One region of the Gordonia prachuapensis genome, then DNA from elsewhere that is predicted to be linked to it. Evidence: riboswitches for the same ligand, from Rfam matches in the RefSeq annotation. Region 1 holds a riboswitch; the other holds the start of a gene.
What was found. Region 1 has a riboswitch for S-adenosylmethionine ahead of V1Y59_RS04910 (bifunctional o-acetylhomoserine/o-acetylserine sulfhydrylase). Riboswitches for the same ligand answer to the same signal wherever they lie in the genome.
Positions count from the first base shown of each region.

Region 1 (11,956 bases):
CCTGCTGTTGACCCGACGCAGCGAGAACGCCACCGTCACCCTGTGCCATACCGGCACCCGCGATCTGGCGGCCGAGGTGTCGCGGGCCGACATCGTGGTCGCCGCTGCGGGCGTCCCGCACCTGATCACCGCCGACATGGTCAAGCCGGGAGCGGCGGTCATCGACGTCGGCGTCAGCCGCACCGACGATGGCCTGGCCGGCGACGTGGCGCCTGACGTCTGGGACGTCGCCGGGCACGTCTCGCCGAACCCGGGCGGAGTCGGTCCGCTCACGCGGGCGTTCCTACTGGTCAACGTCGTCGAACGAGCCGAAGCGCAGCTGGCCGAGCGGACCCGGGCGGGAACCGCGGGGTGACGCCGGACCGGGGCGCCCGTACACCGGACGGGACTCTCGACCACTCCCGCCGAGTGGGCAGCGCCGCGCGGGTGCGCCGCTACGTGGTCCAGATCCCGTACTTCGTCGTCCTGATCGGACTGGTTGCCGCGGCTGTTCTCGTCTTGTTCGACCGCTGGCGACGCGGCGCATTCGTCTTCGGCTCCGTCCTGTTGCTCGGAGCGGTGCTGCGGGCCTTCATCCCCACCTCGCGCGCAGGGCTGCTGCAGGTAAGAAGCAAGTTGTTCGACGTCGCGGTGATGGCGTCGGTGGGGTCGCTGATCCTCTGGTTGGCGACGTCCATCGATCCTTTGGGCACAGATTGATTACAATAGAGATCAATACGTGACCTAACGGCCCTTGCGGCGACGACACAGCTGGAGAAAACGCATCACACCGACGACCACCACCGGCAACTCGACCACTCCCGACGAAACGACGTCGATGGGTGTGTCCGCGGGCGATGGCATGATCCACTACGTCCTGCTGACGCGCGACGACGTCGGTCGCAGTGTGGTCGACACCCGCGTGATCGACGTCGACCGTAGCGACGGACTCGACACTGCCGGCCGGGTGAACGCGGGCATCGACCTGATGTTGGGGGCCGCCAAGGACGCGGACCGCCGGGTCGGGCCGATCGGGGTCGCCGCGCGTACGGCCAAGCAGCGTCGTGAACTGGCGTCTCGTGGCAGCGGTCCCCGTCGTCAGATCCATCTCGTCGACGACGGCGACGCGGTGGCCGCGTATCTGTCGGCCACCGGCCAGATCGACCGATTCGCGTCGGTCGTCGTCGCCGACTGCGGGGACACCGGCATGTCCCTGTACACCGTGGAACCGTCCACCAATCGCATCTCGGCGCCGGTTCGGTCGCGCGCGCTCGCCGGCCGCGACATCGACCGGGCGATCCTCACCAAGTTGACCACCGACCGCGGTACTCCCGACGGACGTGGCAGCCGGAGCGGACGCAGCGCTCTGCTCGCGGCCTGCCGCGCCGGCAAGGAGGAGGTGGGCACCGCCGGCACCGACTCGGTCCTGCTCGCGGACGGCCGCAGACACACCCGTCTCACCGGTGCGGTGATCGACGCGGCGGTCGCGCCCATGGTGGATGACGCGCGAAGCGTGCTGATGCGCTATCTCGCCGACAACGCCGACCGCGACAGCCGCCCGGAGGCGGTGGTCCTGGTCGGTGGCATCGCCAACCTGCCTGCCGTCGCGCGGATGCTCGACGGTGCGCAACTCGGCGGACGGAATGTCGAGGTCGTGGTGCCGGATGCGCCGGAACTCGCCGCGTCGATCGGGGCCGCAATCCTGGCGAGGGCCAAGGCCTCGTCGGGTACGACGCGACTTGCATTCATCGGCGGTCGTCGGCACCGGGAGTGGTTGTCGGCCACGCCGCTGGCCGTGGTGGCGGCGATCCTCGCCGCCGCGACGATGACGATCTATGCGGTGAGCTCCTCGCTGGCCGGGCACAACGAACCGGCCTCCACTCCGTTGCCGCCGACCACCACGACCGCGACGTCCGAGATGTCGACGACGACAACGACATCGGAGTCGACGACCACCACGGCGCCGCCGCAGCCGCGGGTCACCCAGGCACAACCCGAGCCCGCCCAGCCGCCGATGCAACGCACCGAGTCTCGCTGGGAGGACTATCCCGGCTGGGCCACAACGGAATTGCCGCCGACGACGGAGACGGACTCGTCGACGTCGCCACCCACGCGCACGCTGGTGCCGTATCCGCTGCCGACGCTGCCGTGGCCGCCGGGTCGCCCCTCGCCCACGATCCCGCCGGAACTGCTTCCGCCGAATCTGCGTCCGGAATCATCGACGCCCGCGCCGCCGCCGGCGCCGGAAAGCGTTGTGCCGCAGACCACCACCACGCCGCCCGCACCGCGCGTCGCGCCGCAGCAGGGCGCGCCGGTGTCCACCACGCCGACGCGATAGGGAAGTGGGTGGACCCTCAGGGGCCGGGGGTGGACCTTCTGGTCCCTGAGGAGATCCGGAGCTTGCGGAGGATCGTCACGAAGGGTCCCTTCGTGACGATCTCTGTTCAGCCCCGCGCGATCTCGACGGTTTGCTTGAGCAGATCGCTGATGGCGTCGAACTCGGTCAGGAATCCGTCGTGACCGTTGTCGGAGTGCAGAACCTGCAGCCCGCCGACGCAGTTGCCCAATTGCTCGGCGAGTTCCACCTGCAACCGCAAGGGGTACAGGCGGTCTGACGCGATCCCGCCCACGATCACGGGGACCCGGCAGGCCCGCAGCACGGATTCGATGGTGCCCCGGTTGCGACCCACATCGTGGTGGTTCAGCACGTTGCTGAGCACCACATAGCTGCCGGCGTCGAAACGCTGGGTCAGCTTGGTCGCCTGATGCTGCAGATAACTGTCGACGGCGTAGCGGCCGCCGGTCAGCGGCTGTTCGTCGGCCTGGGGATCGTCGCCGAAACGACGGTCGAGTTCCACCTCACCGCGATAGGTGAGATGCGCGATTCGCCGTGCCACACCGAGACCGGCGGTGGGTGCCTGCCCGGTGTCGTGGTAGTCGCCGCCCTGCCACGCGGGGTCGGCGGTGATCGCCGCGATCTGGGTGGTCTGGGTGCCGATCTGATCGGCAGTGGCACGCGCGCCCACCGCCAGAACCAGTGCGCTCCTGACCATCTCGGGATACTCGATGGCCCATTCGAGCGCGCGGGCACCGCCCATGGACCCGCCCACCACGGCACCGACCCCGGCGATCTCGAGCCGGTCCATCAGAATCCGTTCGGCGCGCACCTGATCGAGCACCGTGATCTGCGGAAAGCGCGACCCCCACGGGCGCCCGTCGGGAGCGGGTGACGACGGGCCGGTGGACCCGCGGCAGCCACCCAGCACGTTGGCCGAGATGACGCACCACTCGTCGGTGTCGATGGCGCAGCCCGGACCGATCAGCCCGTCCCACCAGCCGGCCGTCGGGTGCTCGTCGTCGGCGGGACCGGTGACGTGCGAGTCGCCGGTGAGTGCATGCAGGGTGAGGATGACGTTGTCCCGGGACGCCGACAACGCACCCCAGCGCTGGAAGGCCAGGGTGACATCATCGATCCGGTCACCGTTGTCGAGGGAGACCGCGCCGATGTGGACGCGGGCCGTGGCCCCGTCCGGCATCGTTTCCCAGTCGGGTCCGTCGACGGACTGGGTTTGCGTTTCGATACTCACCGACACAATTCACTCACTCTGCAGCACACTCCGACTTCCTCTGTCCCTCAACTCACTTCGCGGCCGCGAATCCCTGTTCGAGATCAGCGATGATGTCGTCGAATCCTTCGATGCCGACCGCCAGGCGCACCAGGCCCGGCGTCACCCCCGCGCCTACCTGCTCGTCCGGTGTCAACTGACTGTGTGTGGTGGACGCCGGGTGGATCACCAGCGACCGGACGTCACCGATGTTGGCGACGTGACTGTGCAGCGTCAGTGCGTCGACGAACTTCCGGCCGGCCTCGAGCCCGCCGGCGATCTCGAAACTGACGATGGCGCCCTGTCCCTTCGGCAGCAGCTTCTGCGCACGCTCGTGCCACGGTGACGACGGCAGTCCGGCGTAGGCCACGGACTCCACCTGGGCGTGGGCTTCGAGATACTGCGCCACGCGCTGCGCGTTGGCGACGTGCCGCTCCACCCGCAGGCTCAACGTCTCCAGCCCCTGGGCCAGGAGGAAGGCGTTGAACGGCGAGATGGCCGCACCGGTGTCGCGGAGCCACTGCACGCGGGCCTTCAGTGCGAACGCCGGGGCACCGAGGTCGGCGAAGACGGCGCCGTGGTAGCTCGGATCCGGCGTGGTGAACCCCGGGAACAGGTCTTTCCCGTCGCGTTGGGCGCGCCAGTCGAAGGTGCCCCCGTCGACGATGACGCCACCGATGGCGGTGCCGTGGCCACCGATGTATTTCGTCGCCGAGTGCACGACGATGTCTGCGCCGTGTGCCAGCGGATTCAGCAGATACGGGGTGGCGACGGTGTTGTCGACGATGAGCGGGAGACTGTTGCGGTGGGCGACCTCCGCGATGCCCTCGACGTCGAGGATCTCGTTGTTGGGGTTGGAGATCGTCTCGCCGAACAGGGCGCGGGTGTTGTCCTTGATGGCCGCCTGCCAGGAGTCGAGGTCCTCCGGATCCTCGACGAACGACACCTCGACGCCGAGCTTGGGCAGGGTGTAGTGGAACAGGTTGAACGTGCCGCCGTACAGACGTGGGCTCGACACCACATGGCCGCCGGTCTCGACGATGTTGAGGATCGAGTAGGTCTCGGCCGCCTGGCCCGATGCCACCAACAACGCGGCCACACCACCCTCGAGGGCGGCGATGCGCTGCTCCACCGCGTCCTGGGTCGGGTTCATGATCCGGGTGTAGATGTTGCCGGGCTCGGCGAGGCCGAACAGATTCGCGGCGTGCTGAGTGTCGTTGAACACGTACGACGTGGTCTGGTAAACGGGCAGCGCCCGCGCATTGGTGGTGGGATCGGCGGTCTGGCCGGCATGGACCTGTTTGGTCTCGAAGCTCCAGTTCGCCGTCGGATCGGCGCCGTCGGTGGCGTCAGACATGAGTGTCCTGCTTTCTGCGGTCGGCAGGGTGCAACGACCCTGGTGGGGTCCGACCTTCGGACCCGCGCTTGCCGGGGAATGCGTATGCGTTCCTCAACCCGGTCATCACCCGGAGCACCCCACCGCGGTTGGAGGGTTGCCGATCAGCAAGCCGGGGCTTGACGCTGATGCTCATGACCTGGCGTCAAGGATATAGCACGGTCGAGATGGCCCGGGAACCGTCCCGATCGTGGTGGTCACAAACCGGGGCTGATGACGGTCACAAACTGACAACGCCTGTCCTCCAAAAGGATGAATCTTGCCTCCGTCGAGCGTAAAAGGCCTGTTCAAGGTCGTTAGTTGAACTAACGAGGATTCGCTATTTGAGATCACGGATCTACTCTGTCGCCAGCCTGATCGACTCGCGTCACAGCCCCGACGCGGTCGCCCGGGCGGATGGAGGACGGAGAGCTCATGGTTGCGCGCTTTCGGCTGACTCGCCGGGTTCCGGCTGTTCTGATCGCGATCTCGAGCTGCCTCACCGTGGTTGCCGCGTTCTGTCTGCCGGGTTCGGTCGGTTCTGCGCGTGCCGACGAGTGCGGTGGTGGCGCGGTGATCATCGTCGGGGGGACGAATGATCCGGAAGCCGCCTCGATGGTCGGGGTCGGGCAGCGGTACACCGGACACAAGCCGATCAACGTTGATGGCGAGACGGTCATCGTGCCCGATCCATCCAGTCCGTACTACGACGATCCCGGCGGTGTATCGCCGCCGAAGGCGTATAAGGTCATCCGGGTCTACTATCCGACCACGCTCTGGCCGTTGGGTGCACTCGGCTACGACCAGAGTGTTGCCGCAGGTGAGGCCGCGACCAAGAAGGCGATTGCCACCTATCAGCAAGAGTGTGCGGGCAATCCCATCGTGGTCACCGGATACTCGCAGGGTGCTCGTGTGGCCGGCGACGTGCTCTCGGATATCGGGAACGGCCGAGTCGGAAAGATCGACATCGCCGACACCCCGGATGATTCCGATGACGATGTCGAGATCCAGAGGTACCTGGTCGACGAGCAGGGCAACGTGGTGCTCGATTCCAATGGCAAGCCGATCCCGAGCATCTCCGGCGAGTTGTATTCTGATCCGCGCCGCGACGGCACCATCGACGGTGAGGGTGTGGAACTGGCACTTCCTGGGATCTTCCCGGGTCTCACGATGAGTGGCGCCCGCGACGGTGGATTCGGGGACGTCCCCGTCACTTCGGTCTGTGTCGAGGGTGACGGTATCTGCGATGTCCCTGATCCCGTCCACGACCCGATCGGGGCAATCGATGCCTTGGTGGGGTACTTCACCAAGCACGGCTACTACCCGTATCAGATGTGGCTGGACCCAGATGCTTCCGCGACCGGCGCGGGTTGGGCGAACACCACGTGTACGACCGCTGAGGGTTCGTCAACAACCGTTTGCGAGGTCCATCAGGATTCCGCCATCGTGGGCGTGATTCGGGATGGCGCCAATGCGATCGGGCTCGATGGTTCGACGATTCCGGACTTCCTCGAGCACCGGTGGACAATCGATTTGCCCTATGGCGCCAAACTCTCGAACCTGCAGCCGCTTGTTCGGCTCGTGCAAGATCACGTGCCCCCGCTGCCCGAACTGGGGTATGGAGGTTATCTCCCGGATCTCTTTGTCTTCGAGGACATCCTGGACGGCATCGTCAACAACGCTCCCGATGAGGTGAAAGGTGGCGTCCGAGCGTTGGCCGCCAGCGCGAAGAGCATCGTGCTGATCCCGGTCAACTTCGTGAAGTACTGGGCAGCCGAGCTCATCGGACCTCGTATCTCTGAGAGGACCACGGCGCCGGCGGAGGCGGATACTGCTCGACAGGCCGTGCTGCTGAACGCCCTCGACGACGTCGGACCCCCAGCGCTCGTGACGGATGGGGCCACAACAGGTACGACGTCCTCGGATGATCCGAAATCGGGCGGCGCAGAAACCGACGCCGCCGCCGGATCTGCGACAGCGGACTCGTCCGCCGGGAGTACGTCGTCGGTGCCCGCCCAGACCACGACGCCGGACGCCGCTACATCCGCTGGACCCGATTTCCCTGGACCCGATTCGACTGCGCCCGATTCCGCGACGTCCGGCGAGCAGACTCCGAAAACGCCCTCCACGCCGCCCGACACGTCCGCGCCGTCCACGCCGCACGCTCCCGACCCCAGCGCTACCGACAGCGACGCCGGCGGGAGCAATGGAGTCGCCGGGGGGGACGTCGAGACCGACGGTGCGGAGGACAACGACGGCGACGGGAACGGCGAGGGCCAGACCACCGGTCCCGGATTGTCGACAACGGGTGCCGGCACCGGGTCCTCGAAGGACTCGTCATCGTCGGAGGCAGGCGACGACCCCGGGAGTGACGAGTAGGAGACGGCCGGCGCCCTTCGCGTGTGAATCAACTCACCTGAACGGTGGGGAATCCCGGTAGGGGAGCCGGGAGTTGGAGACTGAGTGTCCTCAGCGCCAACCGCACCCGCCGCAGCACCGGTGACCGCCTCCGTCCGTCGGTGGGCCGTCATCGCTCTCGCCGTCGGCGGATTCGGCATCGGCACCACCGAGTTCGTGGCGATGGGGTTGCTGCCCAACATCGCGACGACCCTGAGTGTCAGCGAGCCCACCGCCGCCCACGTCATCTCGGCGTACGCGTTGGGCGTCGTCGTCGGCGCACCGCTCATCGCGGCGCTCACCGCCCGGGTGCCGCGTCGCACCCTGCTCATCGGTCTGATGGTCGCCTTCACCGTGGGCAACCTCGCCACCGTGCTGGCGCCCACCTACGGACTGCTCATCGCGGCGCGGTTCGTCGCCGGTCTGCCGCACGGCGCCTACTTCGGCGTCGCCGCGCTGGTCGCCGCCCATCTGGCCGGTCCGCGTGACCGCGCCAAGGCGGTCGGCCAGGTGATGCTGGGTCTGTCGGTCGCCAACGTGCTCGGCGTGCCGATGGCCACCTGGTTGGGCGAGTCCTTCGGCTGGCGGGTCGCGTTCGCCATCGTCGTGGTGATCGGACTGTTGACCATCGTCGCCCTCGTCCGCAACCTGCCCGCACTCGCGGACATGCGGGTCACCAACCCCATGACCGAACTCGGTGCGCTGTCGCGCCCGCAGGTGTGGCTCACACTGTTCATCGGCGTCGTCGGATTCGGCGGGATGTTCGCCTACTACACCTATCTCAACTCGGCGCTGACGACCGTGACCGGCGTCTCGGTCTCGCTCGTGCCCGTGGCGATGATGCTGTTCGGCCTCGGGATGGTGACCGGCAACATCGTCGGTGGTGTGCTCGCCGACCGGAGTGTGCCCGCGGGCATCCTCATCGGTCTCGTCGCCACCGCGGCGTCGTTGGCGCTGTTCGCCCTCACGTTGGACAACGCGTGGGCGGCGATGATCCTCAGCTATGCGATCGGGCTGTCCGGGGCGTCGACGATCCCGGCGCTACAAACCCGGCTGATGGACGTCGCCGATGACGCGCAGACGCTGGCGGCCGCCCTGAATCATTCCGCGCTCAACATCGCGAATGCGGCGGGGGCGTGGCTGGGCGGTCTGGTGATCGCCGCCGGGTACGGCTATCGCGCGCCGTCGCTGTTGGGAGCGGGGCTGGCGCTGGCCGGGATCGTGGTTCTGTTCGTCGCGCTGGCGGCGGCGAGAAGCCGTCGCGGTCAGTCGACGGTGGGTGGCGTCGCGACGGTCTTGGACAGGTAGAGCTGCTCGCCGATCCGGTCCATCAGTTCGAGCTGCGTCTCGAGATAGTCGATGTGGTGTTCCTCGTCCTTGAGGATGTCCTCGAGGATCCTCGCGCTGGTGATGTCACCTTTGCCGCGGCACATCGCGGCACCGGGCCGGAGCCGCTCGACGACCTCCATCTCGATGGCGAGGTCGGACTGGAACTGCTCACGCAGGGTCTGCCCGATGCGCAGCGGCAGGATCTTCTGATAGTTGGGCAGGGCGTCGAGGAACAGGATCCGGTCGGTGAGGACCTCGGCGTGCAGCATCTCCTCGATCGACTCCGCGCGGGTCTTGCTCGCGATCTCGGTCAGACCCCAGTTCGCCTGCATCTTGGAGTGGAGAAAGTACTGGTTGATGGCTGTCAGCTCGCTGGTGAGCTGCTCGTTGAGTAGTGCGATCACCTCATCGTCGCCGCGCATGACCGATCCTCCGTTCGCCGTGGTATTGCGAACGTAGCACGCCGAAACTCCCCGCGTCCGCACTTGGACACGAGGATTGTGTTCGTCGCCGTTGGCCGGCGTGCCTATGCTGCCGTGGTCGCGGTGGCGATCCTTTCATCGACGATCTGCTGAATCCGTTCGAGGCAGGTGCCGCAGCCTTCGCCGGCACCACACCGGTCGCCGATCGCATCCACTGACATGGCACCGGTCGAGCAGTGGTCGTGCACTTCGTCTTCGGTCACCGCTCGGCAGATACAAACGAACATCGGTCTCACCTCGAATCAGTTCAGTTAGGTAAGGGTTACATAAAGCACGCCCTGAAACAAGGGTTGGCTTACCTTTGGTACGGACGCACCATTTCGGCCACGTACGCTCGTCTGCGTGTCGATCACCGTGAGCACCGTCAATGTCAACGGCGTCCGCGCCGCCGTGAAGCACCGGTCGGCCGCCAACCGCGGCCTGCTGGCCTGGCTGTCCGGCACCGAAGCCGACGTCGTCCTGATGCAGGAGATCCGCGCCGACGAGGAGCAGGCAGCCGAGGCACTTGCCCCGGCGCTCGACGACGGCTGGCAGTGGACGATGAGTGCGTCGGTCGTCCGCGGGCATGCCGGGGTGGGGGTGCTGAGCCGGTTGCCGTTGGGAGCGGTGCGCGTCGGTTTCGGCGACGCCGAGTTCGATTCCACGGGGCGCTACATCGAGGTCGATCTCGACTCACCGCTCGGCGCGACGACGGTGGCCAGCCTCTACCTGCCCAAAGGTGCCGCGCAGACGCCGGAGCCGAAGGACGTGGCGAAGTTCGACGAGAAGGTGCGTTTCCTCACCGGCTTCGGCCAACACCTCGACCGGCTGTCGCGGCGTCGGCGTCATGTCGTCGTGGGTGGGGACTGGAACATCGCGCATGCCGAGCCGGACATCAAGAACTGGAAGGGAAACCGGAAGAGTCCGGGCTTTCTGCCGCACGAGCGCTCCTGGGTGAGCGACCGCCTCGCGTCCGGATGGTGGGATGTGATGCGCGACCTCGCGCCCGCGGAGGACGGACCGTACACGTGGTGGTCGTGGCGGGGGAAAGCGTTCGACAACGACTCCGGCTGGCGCATCGACTACCAGCTGGCCAACAAGCGTCTCGCCGATCGTGCCGTCAAGGCGTGGGTCGACCGGGCCGACGCGTACGACCTCCGCTGGTCGGATCACGCGCCGATGACGGTCGTCTACGAGTGACCGGGCCGGCGGACGCTGACACAAAACCGTTCGCGCACGTCTGAGACACTGGGGGACATGAGCAGTGACGTCTCCCCGGCCGGGTCAGCTCGACCGCGCGTGCTGTCGGGCATCCAGCCGACCAGCGACTCCTTCCACCTCGGCAACTATCTGGGTGCGGTGCGGCAATGGGTTGCGCTGCAGGAGGACTTCGAGGCGTTTTACTTCATCCCGGACATGCACGCCATCACGGTGGCCTACGACCCGGCGACGTTGGCCGACCGGACCCGGCTCAGCGTCGCGCAGCTGCTCGCGGTGGGTGTCGACCCGGATCGTTCGACGATCTACGTCCAGTCCCACATACCCGAGATCGCCCAGCTGACCTGGGTGCTGTCGTGCATCACCGGATTCGGTGAGGCGAGCCGAATGACGCAGTTCAAGGACAAATCGGCCAAGCAGGGTGTCGACGCCGCAGGCGTCGGACTGTTCACCTATCCGATCCTGATGGCCGCCGACATCCTCGCGTTCGACGTGGATCGGGTGCCGGTGGGCGAAGACCAGCGCCAGCACCTCGAACTCGCCCGCAATCTGGCGCAGCGCTTCAACTCCCGGTTCGGTGCCGTCCTCAAGGTGCCCGAGCCGCACATCGTGAAAGAGTTCGCCAAGATCTACGACCTGCAGAACCCCACGGCGAAGATGAGCAAGTCGGCCGAATCGGATCGCGGTCTGATCAATCTGCTCGACGAGCCGAAGCGCTCCGCCAAGAAGATCCGGTCCGCGGTGACCGACACCGAGACCGAGATCCGCTTCGATCCGGTCACCAAGCCCGGCGTGAGCAATCTCCTGACCATCCAGTCCGCACTCGGCGGCACCCCGGTCGATGTCCTCGTCGACAAGTACGCCGGCAAGGGATACGGGGACCTCAAGGTCGACACGGCCGAGGTACTGACGGAGTTCGTCACCCCGTTGCGCGGTCGCGTCGCCGAGTTCATGGACGACCCCGCCGAACTGGACGCGATCCTCGCGCGCGGTGCCGAACGCGCGCGCTCGGTCGCTTCGACGACACTGCGCGCGGTCTATGACAAAGTGGGGTTCCTGGCACCCGGCGGGTGATCGAACGTCCATCGGGCTGACCCGCGACCCGACCGAGGAGGCGGTACAGGTGAGTTCGGTGGTTGATTCGGCCAAAGGGGCCGTGGAGCGCGCGAAGACGGGCTTCGCCGACGCCCGCGAACGATGGACCTGGCTGGATCATCTGATCAACACGGTCCAGCGCTACAACGATCGTCGCGGGAACCTGTACGCGGCGAGCATCAGTTTCAACGGCATCCTCGCGCTCGTCCCCATCGTCATGGTCGTCTTCGCGATCGCCGGTTTCGTCCTGGCCAGCCAGCCCGATCTGCTGAGAGACCTCCAGGACGCCGTCGTCGAGAACATGCCCGAGGGCATGGGCGACCAGGTCAACGACCTCATCAACTCGGCGGTCGACCAGCGTGCTGCGGTCGGTGTGGTCGGTCTGCTCGGCGCCGCCTTCACCGGCATCGGCTGGATCTCCGGTGTGCGTGCGGGCATGACCGAGATGTGGGGCGGCCGGGTCAATCGCAACCCGGTGATGTCCAAGGTGTGGGACC
Region 1 covers NZ_JAZDUE010000003.1:165,307-177,262, forward strand. Annotated here, with positions in the region: gene V1Y59_RS04890 (bifunctional methylenetetrahydrofolate dehydrogenase/methenyltetrahydrofolate cyclohydrolase) at 1-355, shown strand, start outside; gene V1Y59_RS04895 (DUF3017 domain-containing protein) at 409-699, shown strand; gene V1Y59_RS04900 (Hsp70 family protein) at 842-2,317, shown strand; gene metX (homoserine O-acetyltransferase MetX) at 2,424-3,572, opposite strand; gene V1Y59_RS04910 (bifunctional o-acetylhomoserine/o-acetylserine sulfhydrylase) at 3,619-4,941, opposite strand; SAM riboswitch class IV at 5,001-5,120, opposite strand; gene V1Y59_RS04915 (PE-PPE domain-containing protein) at 5,395-7,338, shown strand; gene V1Y59_RS04920 (MFS transporter) at 7,423-8,664, shown strand; gene bfr (bacterioferritin) at 8,622-9,107, opposite strand; gene V1Y59_RS04930 ((2Fe-2S)-binding protein) at 9,212-9,394, opposite strand; gene V1Y59_RS04935 (exodeoxyribonuclease III) at 9,510-10,346, shown strand; gene trpS (tryptophan--tRNA ligase) at 10,404-11,438, shown strand; gene V1Y59_RS04945 (YhjD/YihY/BrkB family envelope integrity protein) at 11,488-11,956, shown strand, end outside.

Region 2 (11,956 bases), on a different contig from region 1:
GGGATGGTCAGAAGCGTGGGTACCGACATGGCGGTGCCCACCTGCTGGTCCAGGTAGACGACGCGTCCCTCCTGGGCAACGGGCTGCCGCTGCCAGTTCGGATCGTTGCGCAGGCGGTCGTTGGCTCCGTCCCAGTCGACGGCCACCACCACATCCGCATCGTTGAGCATCGCGTAGTTCTCCGCGGAGATCTCCCCGTAGAAGCCGTTGGTGATGGCCGGCTCCAGCGATTCGGGGAAGGCCAGGCCGTAGTCGGTGAGGGTCTGGCCGCGGCCGTCGGTGGCGCTGTAGATCGACAGCCCGCCGGTCGGCGACGAGGTCACCACGACCCCCGTCTTGCCCTCCAACTCCGGATGCTGCTCGCGGACGTCGGCGAGGAATGCCCTGGTCTCGTCGATCTTCGCCTGAGCTTGCTCGGGTAGGCCGACTGCGCGACCGATCTGCGTGGTCTGTGCGTCCCACGGCACCTGCCAATCCGGGTACTCGGCCGGGCGGGTGACGGTCGGGACGGCCTTGGAGAGGATGTCGTACTGCTCGCGAGTCGGGGCGGCGCCGACGGCGGTGACCAGATCCGGATCGGTCTCGAGTGCTTGCGGGATCTGGCTGCCGAACTCGAACGCTGCCTCGGGCAGGATCACCGGCTCCGCGTCGCCGAGCAGCTCCGCGTTCCACGGCGTGGAGCGTTCCGGTGGATCGTTGAACGGTGCGATCGTCGTCGGCGTGATGCCCAGGGCCAGGAGGGTGTCCGCATCGCCGACGCCCATCGCCGCCACCCGGGACGGTTGCTCGGAGACGGTGGTCGAACCGTAGGAGTGGTCGATGGTCACGGGCAGCGCGCCGGGATCGGCCGAGGGCATCGACGACGTCGCGGCGGTGTCCTCCTCGGGTGCACTACACGCGCCGACTGCCACGGCCATCGTGGCGGCGATCGCTGCGATCGCGACACCGGTGGGCCGGAAGTGACGTGTTCGATGTGCTCGCAAAGCTACCTCCGCCTCGTCGGTTCGGTTACCCTGTCGGATTGGTTACCCAACCCTTACCAGCAAGAGGTCGACGGTGCCCCGGGGCGGGTGCACGAATGCTCTCGATAGACTGCCCGCCATGGCCAAGAGTGCAGGTGATCGGGATCGTTCGACGTCGCAGGGGCGTCGTGGCGAGCCGACTGCGCCGGCCGGTCGGTCGTGGAAAGAGGCGTGGCCGTTCCTGGTCGCCCTGGGGATCATCGTGGTCGTCGCCCTCGGCATCGGCATCTCCTATCTGATCCGCCCTGCCGATGACCGGATGAACACCGAGGCCCACATCCAGCACGCCGTGAACGACGCCTACACGGCGCGCAACGAGCTCGACTATGCGGCCTACCGCGGCGCGATGTGTGCGGAGGAGCTCGGGTCGGACAGCTTCCCGGACGAGGCCACGTTTGTCGACGACAACCGGATCTCGTTCGAGGAGAACGGTCAGATCGTGATCCCGGAGATCGCCGACATCACCGTCACCGGAGATCGCGCGACCGCGCAGGTACATTGGCATTTCGACGAGAAGCCCGATCAGGAACAGGTCACGAACGTGGTCGTGGTACGAGAAGACGGGGACTGGAAGGTGTGTACGTCGTGAGCTACGCGGGTGACCTCACGCCGCAGCAGGCGTGGGAGAAACTGGAGAACGACCCGAACGCGGTGCTGGTCGACTGCCGTACCCGGGCCGAATGGGCCTTCGTCGGGGTGCCGGATCTCGAGATCATCGGCAAGAAGACGGTGTTCATCGAGTGGAACACGTTTCCCGACGGTCGCCACAACGGCGCGTTCGTGTCGCAGCTGCGCGACGCCGGGATCGCCGACGACAACGAGGTCATCTTCATCTGCCGGTCCGGGCATCGTTCGATCGGGGCGGCCGAGGCGGCGACGGCCGACGGCGTCGCGAAGGCTTACAACGTGCTCGACGGCTTCGAGGGCGGCCTCGACGAGAACGGCCATCGCGGCCGCGTCGGTTGGCGAGCGTTGAACCTGCCGTGGCGGCAGTCGTGAGCAAGCAACTGCCCGAAGGCGTTTCGGCCGATACGCTGGCCGTCCGGGCCGGTCTGGACCGCTCCGGATTTTTCGAGACCTCCGAGGCGCTGTACCTGACGAGCGGGTACGTCTACGACTCCGCCGAAGCCGCCGAACGTGCGTTCACCGGTGAGGACGAGCGATTCGTGTACTCCCGGTACGGCAATCCGACGGTGGAGATGTTCCAGGAGCGTCTGCGCCAGATCGAAGGTGCGCAAGCATGTTTCGCCACCGCGAGCGGCATGGCGGCGGTGTTCGTCGCGCTGGGAGCGTTGCTCAAGGCGGGTGACCGGCTGGTCGCCGCCCGCAGCCTGTTCGGTTCCTGCTTCGTGGTCTGCAACGAGATCCTGCCGCGCTGGGGTGTCGAGACCGTGTTCGTCGACGGTGAGGATCTCGACCAGTGGGAGGCGGCGCTCGCCAAGCCCACCGACGCGGTGTTCTTCGAGACCCCGTCCAACCCGATGCAGGTGCTCGTCGACGTCGCCAAGGTGACCGAGATGGCGCACGCCGCCGGCGCGAAAGTGGTGTTGGACAACGTCTTCGCCACTCCACTACTGCAGCGTGGACTGGACATGGGTGCCGACGTCATCGTGTACTCGGGCACCAAGCACATCGACGGTCAGGGCCGTGTCATGGGCGGTGCGGTACTCGGCGAGAAGGAGTACATCGACGGTCCGGTGCAGACCCTGATGCGCCACACCGGCCCCGCCATGAGTCCGTTCAACGCGTGGACGATGCTCAAAGGCCTCGAGACGATGCGGCTGCGGCTCGACGCGTCGGTGTCGTCGGCGTTGCGGATCGCCGAGTTCCTGGAAGCCGATCCGCGGGTCGCGTGGGTCAAATATCCGTTCCTGCAGTCTCATCCGCAGTACGAGCTCGCCAAGGCGCAGATGTCGGGTGGTGGCACCGTGGTGACCTTCGAGATCGCAGACCGCGACGGCGTCGGCGGCAAGAAGCGGGCGTTCGAGGTGCTCAACGGCCTCCAGATCGTCGACATCTCGAACAATCTCGGCGACTCGAAGTCGCTGATCACCCACCCCGCCACCACCACCCACCGTGCCATGGGGCCCGAGGGTCGCGCTGCGATCGGCGTCACCGACTCCGTTGTGCGGCTGTCGGTGGGACTCGAAGGTGTCGACGATCTGCTGGCGGATCTGGATCGGGCCCTGGGGTAAGGGTTTCGGCGGTCGCTTCTGGATCTCGATACGGTCCTCGGCTAGCGCCTCGGCCCTACTCGATCAGCGAATAAGGCGGCTCCAACCGCCGATCAGCGAATAGGTTGGCTCCAACCGCCGATCAGCGAATGGGGGACTCCATCCGCTGGTCGAGTAGTCGCGAGGCGCTAGCCGAGCGACGTATCGAGACCCGCTCCACCATTCACCCCTCCGGCCGATCGTTCCGCGCCTCCCACGCCGACCGGATGCGCGCCGGGATCCGCCCCTTCGCGGGCACATCGAGCCCTTGGGTCAGCGCCCAGGTTCGGATCTCGGCGGGTGAGGCCTGCGGCCCGGCCAGGTCCGCGACCACGACGTCGGTGCGCGCCGACAGCCGCCACTCGTGCAACGCCGCACCGAGCCACCGGTATGTCCACTCTTCGGCCAGCTTCCGGTTGTCGCAGAACACGATCGGCACGCGTGGGAAGCGGACTTGGGCCTCGGCCAGGGCTTCGGCGAGCGTCGCGCCGGACACGTACTCGCGCTTGAAGAGTGAGCTGTACCCGGCCTCGACGACGACGGCCGCGCGATGCAGGCCGGCGAGATCGGCGAGCTGATAGGTCAGCTTGCCCGACGTGAGTCCGGCGCTGAGGTCGTCGACGGACTTGCGTTCCACCGCCGCGATCACGGTGTCGCCGTCGGTGATCGCATAGTCGCCGGCCGGGAGCTTTCGGCGGGTGGTGGTGGTCTGTTGATGGTCGAACTTGTAGGCATACCGTTCGCCGCTGTCGACGACGATGTCGAGCACCTGTCCGTGCGCCCGGGCCGTCGGCAGTGTGACATTGGGCCGGGCCTGCTTCGCGGTGCGGCGCGACTGCCAGAAGATCATCTCGCGCCCGCGGGCCCGGGTCAGCACGAACTGTGATCGGTTCTCCCGGCCGCGGTCGAGCACGAGGTCGATGGCCGCGCCACGCCTCGACACCGTCCGCACCGGGAGCCGATCGACGATCTCGGCGTCTGCCGGCCACGATTCCGCGCGGTGGCAATAGATCTTGGACGTGCGCGGCCAGGTGTCGCGCACCTTGAGGACCACGCCGTTGGCGCCCAGGGGGATTCGCACCAGATACGGCAGCGACGAACCCTCTTCGGGATTGCGTGCGACGAGGAAGTCGTCAGGCATGCTCGATTCCCAACGCCCGCAGAACGGTTGCGAGTTTCGCCGTGGTCTCGTCGAGTTCATCCTGCGGGTCCGACTGCGCGACGATCCCTCCGCCCGCCCAGGTCCGCAGGCTCCGACGATCGGCACCCAGCTGCAGGCATCTGATCGTCACCATCCATTCGCCGTCTCCCGCCGCGTCGCACCAACCCACCGCGCCGCCGTAGAGGCCGCGGGGTTCCTCGATCTCGCGGATCAGCTGTGCGGCAGCGTCAGTGGGGGTGCCGCAGACCGCGGGAGTGGGGCTGAGGACCGACGCCAGGTCGAGTGCCGTGATCGACGGATCGCGGAGCGTCGCGCGAATCGGAGTGGCGAGGTGCCATACCTCGCCGGTCGGATGGACTTCCGGCGTCGACGGTACGTCGAGGTCAGAACACAACGGTGCGAGACGATCTCGCAGATAGTCGACGACGAACCGATGTTCGGACTGATCTTTGTGTGATGCTGCGAGAGCTCGCGCGGCCGCCCGGTCGACCGTTGGGTCCGCCGACCGTGGTGCGGAGCCCGCGTACGGGCGGCACGTGACGACGCGACCCCGTCTGCGTAGCAACATCTCCGGGCTCGCGCCGAGGAGCCACGAGTCGTCACCGAACACTGCGCCCACATCGACGGCGAACGCGTTGCGGTCGCTGTTGCCGCCGGCCAGCGCGGCCACGAGTTCGGGGACGTCCACCGCGGGCTCGACGACGATGTCCACCGCACGAGCGAGCACCACTTTGTCGAGCTCGCCGTCGGCGATCCGCTTGATGGCGCCGATGACTCGGTCGCGATGGGTTCGCGGGTCCGGGCGCGCGTTCATCGACGTCGCTCGACGCCGGACCGGACTCGTGGGTGCCAGCGGTGCGGGCTCGGCCGTCAACGCGACCGGCGCCACCAATGCTGCAGGGTCGCTGGGATCGAACGGGATCGCGCCCGTGATCGCGCGCACCGGCCCCGATGCCAGGGCCGCCCGTGCGGCCGTCACGTCGTCGAACGTGCGACCGACGCCGCGTCCGCGAACCGTCCCGTGCGGCCCGGACAGGACGAACACATCGTCGTCGGCGCCGTCGGAGGAGGCCATGACCTCACCGTACCGGCTACGCAGACGGGGTTTCGCTCACGCGGAATCAGTAGTTGACTTCGCCCGATCGATGGGTGAGTCTTGATGCGGGTCATGAGTGCCAGTGACAAGCCCCGGCTCGCTGGCCGGCAACCCTCCTCCGCGGTGGGGTGCTCCGGGTGACGACCCGGCCGTGGTCGAGGTGATCACGGCAAGCGCGGATTCTCCAGGAGTGTTTGTCATGTCTGCTGTGTTGTCATCCCCGTTGGTCACGTCGCCGGCCGGTCTCTCGGCGCGAACGTCCGAGCGGCCGCCGATCGCGCCACTCGCCGAGGTCGTCGGCGCCGGCGAAAAGGTGCCGCTGTCGTCCGGTGACGTCGTGCGGTACGCCAATCTCGACTATGCGGCCAGCGCTCCCGCCCTGGCCGATGTGGCGCGGGCCGTGCAGTGTTCGCTGGGCCAGTACGCGAGTGTGCATCGCGGGGCGGGGCATCTCTCCCAGGTCACCACCGCAAGGTACGAGGCGGCCCGTGAGACGGTGCGTGAGTTCGTCCGCGGACGGGTCGACGACGCGGTTGTGTTCACCCGCGGCACGACCGACGCCATCAACCTGGCAGCCCACATCACCCGCGGCGACGTGGTCGTTCTGGACATCGAGCACCACGCGAACCTGCTGCCGTGGTCGGCACGCGAACGCACCGGGTCGTCGCGGCTTCGGGTGGTCCGCGCCGCGACCACGATCGAGGACACCCTCGCCGCGCTGGACACCGAACTCGCGTCGTCGCCGGCGGCGCTCCTCGCGGTGACGGCCGCCTCCAACGTCACCGGCGAGGTTCTGCCGGTCGGTCGCCTCGCCGCCGTCGCACACCGTCACGGCGCGCGGATTCTCGTCGACGCCGCGCAACTCGTCGCCCATCGGCCGGTGTCGATGGTGACCCACGGCGTCGACTATCTCGTGTTCTCCGGCCACAAGCTCTACGCGCCGTTCGGGGCCGGGGTGTTGGTCGGGCGTTCGGATTGGCTCGACGCGGCCGAACCGTACCTGGCGGGGGGTGGTGCGTCGGCCTCCGTCGCGGTCGACGATGCGACCCAGTCGGCCGACGTCACCTGGCACCGCGGCGCCGCGCGACATGAGGCCGGATCGCCTAATGTGTTGGGCGCGTTGTCCATCGCTGCTGCGTGTGAGTCACTGACGGCCCTCGGGTTCGACGCGATCGGACTCCACGAGACCGCGTTGCTGGCCCGCCTCGACAGAGGCCTCGACTCGGTCGACGGCGTCGAGCCGCTGCGTGTGTTCGACGACTCGACCGAACGGGTCGGCATCGCCGGCTTCGTCGTCGCCGGTCGTGCGCCCCGCGAGTTGGCCGAATTCCTCAGCGACAGAGCGGGAATCGGCGTCCGCGACGGCAAGTTCTGCGCGCATCCGCTGCTGCGGCGGCTCGGATTCCCGAACGGCGCGGTGCGCGCGAGTTTCGGCCTCGGTACCGGTTCCGACGACATCGACCGGTTGGTGGATGCTCTGCGGCAGTTGGCCCTTCGTGACGCCCGCTCCTTCGTCGCGGGCTCCTCAGGGGCCGGGGGATAGGTCAACCGCTCCTTCGTCGCGGGCTCCTCAGGGACCGGGGGATGATCAACCGCTCCCTGAGAAATCCCGGAGCCTGCGAAGGGAAAGATCAACCGCTCCCTGAGGAATCCCGGAGCCTGCGGAGGGATGTCACGAAGGGCAGCAACCGCTTCCACGAAGGGCGTGGCAACCCTCAGGCCTCGCCGCGCTCCCACTGCTCGACGAGTTCGGCCTCCGCGTCGGGCGTCAGGGTGCCGTAGAGCTTGAACCGCGCCATGCCGCCGTCGGGGAAGATGTCCATCCGCGCCTCGGTCATCGGCCGGTCGAGATCGATGACGAAACGGTGACGGGTGTCGGGCTGTAAATCGGTGCGCGGCAACACCTCGAACCATTCGCCGTCCTCGCCGTCGCGCCCGCGGACCGTCGCCGAGCCGGGGGCGTTGCCGAGGAAATAGCTGGTGTCGAGCTCGACGAGGCTCACCTGTCCGCGGCCCGCAAGGCGCACCTGCACCCAGTCGTTGCCGTCGTCGCGTCGCCGCGACGTCTCCCAGCCCTCACCCATGTTGCGGGCGCGGCCGGGCATCAGCAGGTTGTTCGGCGAGCTGTAGAACATGTTGGAGCAGGCCGTGATCAGGCCGCCGTTCTCCAGGGCGGCGAGGTCGAAGTGGCCGTAGCGGAAGAAGTGCGGGTTGGGCACGCCGCGACCGTGCACCCGGAATCGGGCGACGCCGCCGTCAGGATGCATCGACAGTCGCACGTGGGTGAAGCGGTTCTTCGCGCCGACCTTGAACGGGTTGCGGGTGTCGCCCTCGGCCGGGCTCTTCTCGACGATCGTCACCCACTCGACGTCGTTGAGCAGTTGATCGACCGAGACCACGCCCTCGACGGCGGCCGCCTCGACCGAGATGTGCGGGGGATAGTTGCCCTTGAACCAAGACGTGTCCACGACCACGCCGTACACCACTCCCGGCGCACCGAGACGGACAATCGCCTGGTCGATGCCACCCACACGGCGACGACGGGTCTCCCAGCCGTCGTACACCTGACCTTTGTGGCCGAACGTCGCCGGGCGGTACTCCGCCGGTGGCGTCTTGATCAGGTTCTGCGCCTCCGCGAAGAGATCGTCGTTGGTCCAGACCACCGCGCCCCCGAGGTCGCGAAGGGCGAGGTCGGGCATGGACGTGAAGTGCGGGCGATGGCCCGACGAGGGCGGCGGCTGAGGAGTCACGTTTTCTCATCGTAGGTAACGGTTTGCCTGGGATCGAATCCGAGCGCATACTTGCGTCCAGCAATTGATTGCATTCCGCAACTAATTGCAAAGGGAAAGTAAAGAAGTCCTCCGGAAGGGATCTGCGCCGATGCTCGACCAGAACGCCCTCGATGAGCTCTTCGACGTGTTGGCCCGTTACGTCCGCATGCGCGACCGCGCGGCCCATCGAACGTTCCGGACACCGGACGGTGACGTCGAGTCGGCCGCTTTCAAGTGCCTGTTCCATCTCGCGCGCCAGCCGATGCGCGCCCGTGAGCTGGCCGAGAGCCTGCACGCCGAGCCGTCGTCGGTGAGCAGATACGTCGCCGAACTCGTCGACCTGGGGTTCGTCCGTCGCGAAGCGGACCCCGCCGACGGCCGGGCCACGCTGCTGGTCATCACCGACATCGGCCGCGAACGCGTGGCGGCGATGCGCGCGGTGCGGCGACATGCGATGGACCGGGCGATGACGGACTGGACCGACGACGAGCTGCGGACCCTGGTGCGGCTGCTCGGTCGGTTCGTCGACGCGGCCGAGCCACTCTTCGCGCCGTCGGGAGACAAGCCCGGCAGCCTGGAGGACTTGATGAAAGGACGTGCATGACCGACACAGCCGCCGAGGCCCGCGACGACGTCGCCGGGGCCGGGCTGACCCACCGCCAGATCCTCACGGTGCTGGCGGGCCTGATGAGCGCGATGTTCCTGGCCGCGCTCGATCAGACGATCGTCTCGACGTCGATCCGCACGATCGCCGACGACCTCAACGGCTACGACATGCAGGCGTGGGCGACGACGGCCTACCTGGTGACCGCAACCATCGTCACTCCGCTCTACGGCAAACTGTCCGACCTCTACGGCCGTAAACCGTTCTTCATGGTCGCGATCTCGATCTTCGTCGTCGGGTCTCTGCTGTGCAGCCTGGCGACGTCGATGTACGAGCTCGCGGCGTTCCGCGCATTCCAGGGTCTCGGCGCCGGTGGCCTGATGACCCTGGCGCTCACCACCATCGGCGACATCGTGCCGCCGAGGGAGCGCGCCAAGTACCAGGGCTACTTCCTGGCCGTGTTCGGTACCTCCAGCGTGCTCGGACCGGTCCTCGGCGGACTGTTCGCCGGACAGAGCTCGATCCTGTGGATCAGCGGCTGGCGCTGGGTCTTCCTCGTCAACGTGCCGATCGGGCTCTGTGCACTACTCCTCGTCTACAAGGTGCTCAACTACGACCAGCAGAAAGGCGCCGGTGGCCGCACCGACTACTGGGGCGCCACCGGCCTGGCCGTCACCGTCGCGCCACTGCTGATCGTGGCCGAGCAAGGTCGCGAATGGGGATGGACCTCCGGGACCGCGTGGCTGTGCTACGCGATCGGTGCCGTGGGCCTGGCCGCGTTCGTCTGGATCGAGCACCGGATGGGCGACGACGCGCTGATCCCGCTGCGTGTGTTCCGGAACCCGGTCTTCGCGCAGGGCGTGGTCATCTCGGTGGTCGTCGGCGCCGCGATGTTCGGCGGCATCTCGATCCTCCCGCAGTATTACCAGGTGTTGCGCGGATCGAGTCCGATGATCGCGGGACTGCAGATGCTGCCGATGGTCGTCGGACTCATGACCGGCTCGATCCTGTCCGGTCAACTGATCTCGCGGACGGGTCGCTACAAGATCTTCCCGATCATCGGGTCGGTGCTGGTGACCGTCGGCGCGTTCCTGATGCACCTCGTCGGCGTGGACACACCGCTCTACCTGGTGATGGGCACCGCCGCGCTGATCGGATTCGGCCTGGGCAATCTTCTCCAGCCGGTCACACTGGCCATGCAGAACATCCTGCCGCCCAAGGATATGGGCCTGTCCACGGGCACCGCGACGTTCTTCCGTCAGATCGGCGGAACGATGGGTGTGGCGGTGTTCTTCTCGGTGCTGTTCTCGCTGATGGGGCCCAACATCTCTGACGAGATGACCTCGGCCGCACAACAACCCGAATACCGGGCCGCGGTGGTCGAGGCTTCGCAGAGCGACAATCCCCAGGTCCGCCAGTTCGCCGACGGGCTCATTGCTGCGGCGCAGAACCCCGCCAGCGCTGCCGGCGCGTCCGACGACGTCATGTCCGACACCTCGGTGATCTCCGAGCTGCCCGCCGAACTGGCCCGACCCATCAAGGTCGGTTTCGCCGACTCGATGGACGGGGTGTTCCTCGCCGTGTCGATCGTGTCGCTGGTCGGTGTCCTCGGCACGCTCACGTGGAAGGAACTGCCGCTCCGCAGCGGAAAAGCCCCGTAACCCTACGTAGCAACGTGCCCAGCACGGAGGTCGAGTGGGCGTTGAATTTCGTCGAGTGGGCGTCGCGTACCGCAATGACGCCACGTCACTGCGAAAGTACGACGCCCACTCGACGAAATTCGGCGCCCACTCGACACGAAAGGCGCTCTAGGGTCGCGTTGAGGCGACTACCCCCGGCTCGGCTCGTTGGCCTCTTCCGGATGAGTCTTGAGGCGCTCGACGGCCGCCTTGGCGACCTGCTCGGCCTCGGCCTTGCCGACCCAGCCGCCGGGCTCGACCTCCTTGCCCGGCTCGAGGTCCTTGTAGTGCTCGAAGAAGTGGGCGATGGGTCCGAGTTCGAACTCACTGACGTCGGTGATGTCCTGGATGTGATCCCAGCGGGTGTCGCCGGCCGGGACGCACAGCAGCTTGTCGTCGCCGCCGGCCTCGTCGGTCATCGTGTACATGCCGACGATCCGGGCGCGGACGATCACCCCGGGGAACACGGACTCGGGCAGCAACACCATGGCGTCGAGCGGATCGCCGTCCTCGCCGAGCGTGCCGTCGATGTAGCCGTAATCGGCCGGATAGCCCATCGAGGTGTACAGATAGCGGTCGAGGTAGATCTTGCCGTTCTCGTGATCGACCTCGTATTTGTTACGGCAGCCCTTGGGGATCTCGATGGTCACATCGAATTCCACGGTTCCTCCTGGCACTTGATCGCTGGTGGTGACGGCAGCCGACGAGCAGTCGCCTGCGCAGATCGCCTCAACGATACTGTGAGGGCACAACGGGGGTCGGACCCCACGGGCGATTACCGGAGGTTCACAGGGAGTGCGGCGCGGATCGACAACCGGAGACAGCACATCGGGCCGTTCGCTCCGTTCACGGCGGGGCGTGCTGTGGACGATCATCTCGGTGGTCATCGTCGCCCTCATCGGGGCCGGCGCGGTGGTGGTGGCCCTGCAGATCGACGCATCCGACCAACTGCCACCCGGCATCCCACCGCAACCCGCGGCGATCACGGTGAATCCGCAGATCAGGGCGGTGCCACCGAATGCTCCCGAACCCACGCCGACCGGGGTGCAGCAGGCGATCGCCGACGCCGTCCGTGACCCCGCGTTGGGCGAGTTCACCGGCGAGATCAGCGACGCACTGACCGGCCAGACCCTGTGGTCGGAGTCGCCCACCGAGCCGCGCGTCCCCGCCTCGAACGCCAAGATCCTGACCGCCGCGGCGGCACTGTTGGACCTGCCACATGATCAGCGGATCACCACGACCGTCGTCGCCGGCCCCGACGGGCAGGTGATCCTCAAGGGCGCCGGTGACCCGACGCTGTCGGCGCAGCCGACCGGGGCGGACACCTTCTATACCAACCCGGCACGCATCGCCGACCTGGCGGCGCAGATCCGGGAGGCCGGCATCGACGTGACGTCGGTGGCCGTGGA
Region 2 covers NZ_JAZDUE010000017.1:14,751-26,706, forward strand. Annotated here, with positions in the region: gene V1Y59_RS18780 (ABC transporter substrate-binding protein) at 1-917, opposite strand, end outside; gene V1Y59_RS18785 (Rv0361 family membrane protein) at 1,102-1,611, shown strand; gene V1Y59_RS18790 (rhodanese-like domain-containing protein) at 1,608-2,021, shown strand; gene V1Y59_RS18795 (O-succinylhomoserine sulfhydrylase) at 2,018-3,217, shown strand; gene V1Y59_RS18800 (ERCC4 domain-containing protein) at 3,420-4,376, opposite strand; gene V1Y59_RS18805 (isochorismate synthase) at 4,369-5,472, opposite strand; SAM riboswitch class IV at 5,562-5,675, shown strand; gene V1Y59_RS18810 (aminotransferase class V-fold PLP-dependent enzyme) at 5,693-7,036, shown strand; gene alc (allantoicase) at 7,209-8,192, opposite strand; gene V1Y59_RS18820 (MarR family winged helix-turn-helix transcriptional regulator) at 8,374-8,868, shown strand; gene V1Y59_RS18825 (MDR family MFS transporter) at 8,865-10,529, shown strand; gene V1Y59_RS18830 (inorganic diphosphatase) at 10,697-11,209, opposite strand; gene dacB (D-alanyl-D-alanine carboxypeptidase/D-alanyl-D-alanine endopeptidase) at 11,406-11,956, shown strand, end outside.
Region 2: it holds a riboswitch for S-adenosylmethionine, as region 1 does, so the genes downstream of both, V1Y59_RS18810 (aminotransferase class V-fold PLP-dependent enzyme) here and V1Y59_RS04910 (bifunctional o-acetylhomoserine/o-acetylserine sulfhydrylase) in region 1, are expected to answer to the same signal.